Sporomusa termitida: one gene and its partner. The protein of the gene in region 2 interacts with the protein of the main gene of each other region in a pairwise test. Links are inferred from orthologs where the notes say so. Each region holds a gene or a part of one and is shown on either strand. Other genes may lie near its edges. The genes, in order: selB and serC.

Evidence for each region.
Region 1: the proteins of serC (region 2) and selB interact in binary tests that used the Escherichia coli proteins (3 or more experiments, as listed by UniProt). The link is inferred for Sporomusa termitida from one-to-one orthologs.

The regions. Positions count from the first base shown.
Region 1 is NZ_CP036259.1:4,813,743-4,816,965, reverse strand. Bases 167-3,066 are described here. They hold selB (selenocysteine-specific translation elongation factor), read left to right. Parts: upstream 167-626; coding sequence 627-2,507; downstream 2,508-3,066. Other genes in these bases: SPTER_RS22265 (class II glutamine amidotransferase domain-containing protein), read left to right, coding at 2,836-3,066; selA (L-seryl-tRNA(Sec) selenium transferase), read left to right, coding at 167-608. In the rest of the region: more of selA, read left to right, coding at 1-166; more of SPTER_RS22265, read left to right, coding at 3,067-3,223. UniProt on the Escherichia coli protein: Translation factor necessary for the incorporation of selenocysteine into proteins. It probably replaces EF-Tu for the insertion of selenocysteine directed by the UGA codon. SelB binds GTP and GDP.
Region 2 is NZ_CP036259.1:4,575,292-4,578,565, reverse strand. Bases 20-2,970 are described here. They hold serC (3-phosphoserine/phosphohydroxythreonine transaminase), read left to right. Parts: upstream 20-921; coding sequence 922-2,019; downstream 2,020-2,970. Other genes in these bases: SPTER_RS21120 (tetratricopeptide repeat protein), read left to right, coding at 2,918-2,970; SPTER_RS21125 (histidine phosphatase family protein), read left to right, coding at 2,068-2,718; SPTER_RS21135 (CCA tRNA nucleotidyltransferase), read left to right, coding at 20-416. Outside these bases: more of SPTER_RS21135, read left to right, coding at 1-19; more of SPTER_RS21120, read left to right, coding at 2,971-3,274. UniProt on the Escherichia coli protein: Catalyzes the reversible conversion of 3-phosphohydroxypyruvate to phosphoserine and of 3-hydroxy-2-oxo-4-phosphonooxybutanoate to phosphohydroxythreonine. Is involved in both pyridoxine and serine biosynthesis.

The DNA of each region.
Region 1 (3,223 bases), 240 kb from region 2 along the record:
GCAGTGGTACGCTAAGATCTTTAGCAGTAGGAGGGCAGACAGAGCCGTCAGTTATCGAGCAGCTGGCCCTGGGATTTGATCTTGTTACTTTTAGCTGTGATAAACTGCTGGGGGCCGGGCAGGGGGGCATTATTGCCGGGAAGGCAGAGTATATCCACCTAATGAAGACACATCCGCTGCTGCGGGCCGTCCGTATTGATAAGCTGTCATTAGCCGCCCTTGAAGGCACTCTGCAGGACTATATGGCCGGCGATCCCTGGCAGGATATTCCGGTGCTGGCAATGCTGACGATAACCCCCCGGGCTTTAAAGGAGCGGGCTGAAGGTCTGTATCGGTTGCTTGTTCAGCAGAACCCGCTGCTTACTTGCCAGGTAGTAGCATTAAACTCGCCGGTGGGAGGAGGGGCCTTGCCGGCAGCCGTGCTGACAGGCTATGGTGTGGCTGTAACCCTGCCGGGCATAAGTGCCGGGTGTTTGGAGAGCCGTCTGCGGCAAAGGGAGATGCCGATTGTTGTCCGGATACAAGACGAGAGGGTTATTTTTGATGTGCGCTGCTTAGCCGAGCGGGACTTGCCGGAGATTGCTGCAGCTTTTAAGACTATGTCTTAGTCAGGAGGAAAGAGCATCTTGAAGTGTGTTATCATTGGTACTGCCGGCCATGTTGACCATGGCAAGTCGGCTGTGATCAGGGCACTGACTGGGACTGATACCGACCGGCTGAAAGAGGAAAAGCTACGGGGAATTTCCATTGATTTGGGGTTCGCCGCCCTGCCTTTGCGCGCTGAGCTGGTTGCGGGGATTGTCGATGTACCCGGCCATGAACGTTTTCTAAAAAATATGCTGGCCGGAACAGGCGGTATTGATCTGGTCCTGCTGGTTATAGCGGCCGATGAGGGGGTTATGCCCCAGACCAGAGAACATTTAGCCATGCTTGAATTATATGGAATCAAACAGGGAATTATTGTTGTCAATAAAATAGATAAAGCAGATAACGAATGGCTGGAGCTTATTGAGAGTGATATAAGAGAGTTTATAGAGCCAACTTTTTTAAAGAATGCTCCCCTTTGCCGGGTATCGGCGCTCACTGGCGAAGGGATTGCGGAACTTGGGGAGAAGTTGGCCGAAATAGCAGGCCGGTTGACTGCCAGGGATTGTAATGCGCCTTTCCGACTTTGGCTTGACCGGGTCTTTTCCATTAAAGGTCATGGCCTTGTGGTGACCGGCTCGGTATTAAGCGGACAAGCTCAGGTTGGTGATACCCTAAGATTGTATCCGTCAGGCCAGCTTATTCGTGTGCGCGGCCTGGAGTGGCATGGCGCTAAGGTTAACGGGATTGTGGCCGGTCAGCGGGCAGCCGTTAATCTAGCCGGGCCGGAACTGGAGCAAATCAGCCGGGGTATGATCCTCAGCGCGGTTGAACGGGGAGAAGTCAGCCAGATCTGGGATGTGGCTGCCGATTGGCTGCAGGCCGTCGAGAGTGGCCTGCGCGTCAGGTTGCATTTAGGAACCGGTGAATTTCTGGGCAGGATTTATGCTTTTAAAGGAGCCTCTCATCGTCTGATGCGGCTAATTTTGGAACAACCGCTAGCCGCCGGCAGTGGTGACCGGGGTATTATCAGGCTATATTCGCCGCAGCATCTGCTGGGAGGGGTTACCTTAATAGCCCCAGGCCGGGCCACAAGGCGTTTAACCGCCAGCCGAACTGCCCTGGCGGCAGCGGTGAGTACGGCCGATCTGTCTGCAGCTGTTTATTACCGCCTGGCCGAAAGCCCCTTGTTGCTGACAAGGGCGGAAATCCGGCAACAAAGTGGCTATTTGTCCGACAAAACTGTGGATGAAATAATTGATAAGCTGACTGCACAGGCAAGAATACATTGTCTGGACGGGACCTATATTGCCGCAGAGATATTTGATCAACAAACCAGAGCTATTACCGGTATTCTGAAAGAGTATCATAAAACCCAGCCAGAGCGGAGTGGCTTATCCAAAGAAATAATCCGGCAGAAGCTGCAGCTTGCTGAAAAAAGCTTTGAAACATTACTGGCAGTATGGCTACGCAAGGGCATGGTGGCAATTACCGGCGGCGATCTTGCGTTAAAGAGCCATGCCGACAAACATGGTGACTGGAAACAGGAACTGGTTGGCCAAGCGGCAGTTTTTTTGGAAAATATTGGCTTGGAAAACGTTAGCCCGGCCTTGCTGGCGCAAAAATTATTATTGCCGGCCGATAAATCTAAGGCTGCTCATGACATCCTTACGCGGGCCGGCGTGCTAATAAAGGTTAATGATATTTTTGTATACCGCAAAACAATTCAGTACATTGTACAGCTTATTCACAAGCATTTTCAAGGCCATGAGACACTTACAGTGTCAGAGTTACGGGATATACTGAACACTTCACGCAAGATCGCAGTACCGGTAATGGAATACCTTGATGTGAATAAATATACAGTGAGGATTGGAGATGTTCGCTATCCTAGCCGTAAAATCCTGGATTTATCAGAATAAACTTACTTTAAATTTGCATATTGACAGCAAAACGATTCGTTTCTATAATTAAACTCAAAACATATAGTGTACATTTCGGTATTTTTGGAATGTACATATGTTTTAAGGGAGTGTGTCTAGGGTTCCGCGCTGCTACAGCGGTCTGGACCAAGCGGCACAGGTGCAGCGTGGCACGCACTACACCGTGGGTATAAAAGACCCGGCGGAAGGTCCCAAGGGAGGGGTATCTTCGCGCTGGGCTTTTTTTTGTTCCTTATTAAATATAAGGCTGACTAGAATGTTCAAACGGGCGTTAGCAGCAGCCGATTGAAGAGGGTGGGAGAGTAGAATGTGTAGAATAGGGGCTATAAAAAGCAAAGTAGCATTTCATCCGTCGCTGGCACTGCATTTGATGCTGCCTCAGCAGGAGGGGCACGATAACTCCGGTTTTGCCATGGTCATGCAAGACCTCGAAGGAGTTTTCGCCAATTATAAAGATAAACCATTATTATCCATGGCTTGTACCCAAAAAGGGGCCGCGCTGGTAGAGCACTTTATGGAAACCAACAACTTTACCCCTGTTTATGAATGGATTCCCCGTGGTGTCCGTCAGCCCGGATTAGATATTAAAGCTATGCCCTATTATATATTCCGGGCCTATGATTATCCGGAATATTACCGTACTGCCACGCCGGAGGCCAAAGCAGAATTATTGTTAGACACGCGGCTGGCTCTGC
Region 2 (3,274 bases):
TAGTGTGGCTTGTTCGTCAGCATCTGGTTTTACCGGTAGCAGAGCGTAAGGCTGTTTTAAAATGGCTTAAACGTTTAGCCGGTGATTTTAAAAGCAACAGTCAATTTACTGTTGCCTTGGCACAGCTATTCAGCCTGCATCAGGCTGACCGGTTGGCAGGCCATACCCAGCCGGACATAAACGGCCTGGAAAATATCAGGAAACTTGCCGGCCGGCTTGTGCAGGAGGTACCGTTTTTTCCTGTCCAGCTTAGGCTGAGTGGGCAGGAAATTGCTGCCGCCATTGGCGGTGGCCCCGGTGTAGGTTGTTTTCAGCGGAATTTGTTAGAACGAATTCAGGCCGGGCAGCTAAGTAATACCCGTAATGAGCTTGTCGCTGCCCTTGATGCCCGTGCTCGGCGTATAAGGAACCCTTAGCTTCAGGGCTTAACCCCATTTGAAGAGTAGTTGCCCTTCGCCAGGGATTCAGCCGCTCTTGGCGCCCCTTTGCCGAAGCGGAAGTCTTAGAGCAGGTTAGCCACAGGATAAAAAACAGCCTGGATTTTTTAAAAGTTTTTGGCTTGAATACACTTGACTGCGGACGGCGTATCCTGTATAATCGAAAACAAGTTAAATTGCTTAACATGATGAACAGGAAGTTAATTGCTTACAATCTTCAGAGAGCCGGCGGTTGGTGAGAGCTGGCGTGAGTAACAGTTAATTCCGCCTGGAAGTGGCTGATGATAAATCTGACGGGTGCGCCCGGTATAGCGGCAAAAGTCGGCCGAAAGGCAATCTGGGTGGCAACGCGGGAAATAGCTCTCGTCCCTGTAATGGGATGAGGGATTTTTTGTTTTTAGGCTAAAACATATTCGGTCTGAGAAATATCTGTCTTGCTTGCTTCATAGTCACATGGGGGGCGAGACTTTTATGAGGTGGATTTATGGAAAAGAACTATAAACGGGTATATAATTTTAATGCCGGGCCGGCAGCACTGCCGCTTACAGCCCTGCAAAAGGCACAGGCAGAACTACTTGATTTTAATGGTACAGGCATGTCGGTTATGGAACTGAGCCACCGCAGCCAAGAGTATGAGGCCGTCCATAACCGGGCAATTGAGCTATTAAAAGAACTCCTGGCAATCCCGGCAGGGTATGAGGTTTTATTTCTGCAAGGCGGTGCCAGTCTCCAATTTGCCATGGTACCGCTTAACTTCTTGACCGCAGGAACAAAAGCCGGTTATGTCCTGACCGGTGTCTGGTCTGAAAAAGCGTATGCAGAAGCGCAAAGGCTTGGTGAGGTATTTGTTGCTGCTTCCGCCAAAGCCGGCAACTACTGCCAGATACCAGCCCTGGCCGAGATACAATATAATGTCGAAACGGCCTATTTACATATTACTTCCAACAATACCATCTTTGGTACAGCCTGGCAGGAGTTCCCTGATACCGAGGCCGTACCGCTCATAGCCGATATGTCAAGCGATATCCTGTCCAAGCCCTTTGATGTCAGCAAGTTTTCCCTGATTTATGCCGGGGCCCAGAAGAACCTTGGGCCGGCTGGTGTGACGGTGGTTATCATCCGGCGCGATTTATTGGAAAAGGCCAATAAAAATATACCGACAATGCTGCGGTACGGAATCTATGGCAAAAATAACTCGCTGTATAATACGCCGCCCACTTTTAGTATTTATATGGTAAAGCTGATGCTGGAGTGGGTAAAAGAGCAGGGCGGGGCAGCGGCCCTCTATCAGCATAATCGGCAGAAAGCGGGACTTATTTATGATGTCATTGATGGGAGCAACGGCTTTTACCTTGGCCACGCCCAGCCGGCTGCGCGCTCATTAATGAACATCACATTCCGGCTGGCCAGTGAAGCTTTGGAAAAAAAGTTTCTTGAGGCTGCCCAAGGGCATGGTTTTGTTGGTTTAGCCGGGCATCGCTCTGTGGGCGGTTGCCGGGCATCCGCCTATAATGCCGTTCCTTATGAATCCTGTCAGGCATTGCGTGAATTTATGCTGTCTTTTTACAAAGAATATGCATAGCAGGCAGCACTGCAAATGATCTAAGAGATAGAGTTTAAGGAGGAAAATATGGCAGTTACCCGATTTATATTAGTCCGGCATGGCGAAACAACCTGGAATAAGGAAGGACGCTATCAGGGCCAGATTGACACACCGCTCACCGCCTTCGGACGGGAGCAGGGCCAGCTGGCAGCTCAGGCCCTTAAGGATATTCCCATCGATATCTGTTATGCCAGCCCCCTGTCCCGGGCTGTGGATACAGCCATGATGTGTGTGGCTGCTCATGGCTTAGCCGTCAATACCGACAGCCGGTTGCTGGAGATTAACCATGGTGAATGGGAAGGTCTTCTAAGTGATGATGTTGGCAAAACGTATCCGGAGCTATTAGCCCAGTGGAAGAGTTCGGTAGTAGGTGTTACCATGCCGGGACAGGGCGGGGAGGATATTACGACTGTTCGTGACCGGTCTATGGCCGCGTTTAGGGATTTTGCCGCCCGGCATCAGGGACAAACTGTGCTGGTAGTGGCTCACGATGCGGTTAACAAGGCTGTATTGTGTGATATACTGGACATTGATTTGTCTCACTTTTGGCAGATTAAACAGGATAATACCTGTATTAATGTGTTTGAATATCAAGATGGAAAGTGGCGGCTGGTGCTCCTGAATTCAACGAATCATCTGGGATTTTTATATAGTGGAATTGAGCAAAAAGGCTTATAATAATATCATCGGTCTTCTAGGTGCCAATAACCGCAGCTTAGGAGGCCGGTTTTTCTTACCACTTAATAACCGCTCTGTTTACATTAGGAGAATGGACCCGATTTTTTACAATAATAGCAGGTGTTAACAAATGGAAACGCGAACATTATATAGTAATTAATAGTAATTCAATTTTGTGCATCAAAAAGGAGCTGTTAGTATGGATAAAGAAACAGGTTGCAATGTTGACGCTTGTGCTGCTTGCGATTGTGGTTGCACAAGCTGTGGCGGCGCCGAGGAAAGTAATTTTAACGCACGGATGCAAGAGCTTTACCAACAGGGGCAAACCGCAGTTATGCTTGCAGAGTGTGCGCAAGAACTTGCCGGGGACCCGGAACATAGCGATGCTTTTTTCTGGCGTGGTGTTGTAGCCGCTGTCACCAGTGATTTTAAACAGGCGCTTGCTGATTATACCAAAGCAATTGAACTTAATGATACCAAAGCGTCCTACTACTCTTACCGTGGCAGCGCTTACGCAATGCTTGACGACATTAAAAATGCCGTTTTAGATTATTCG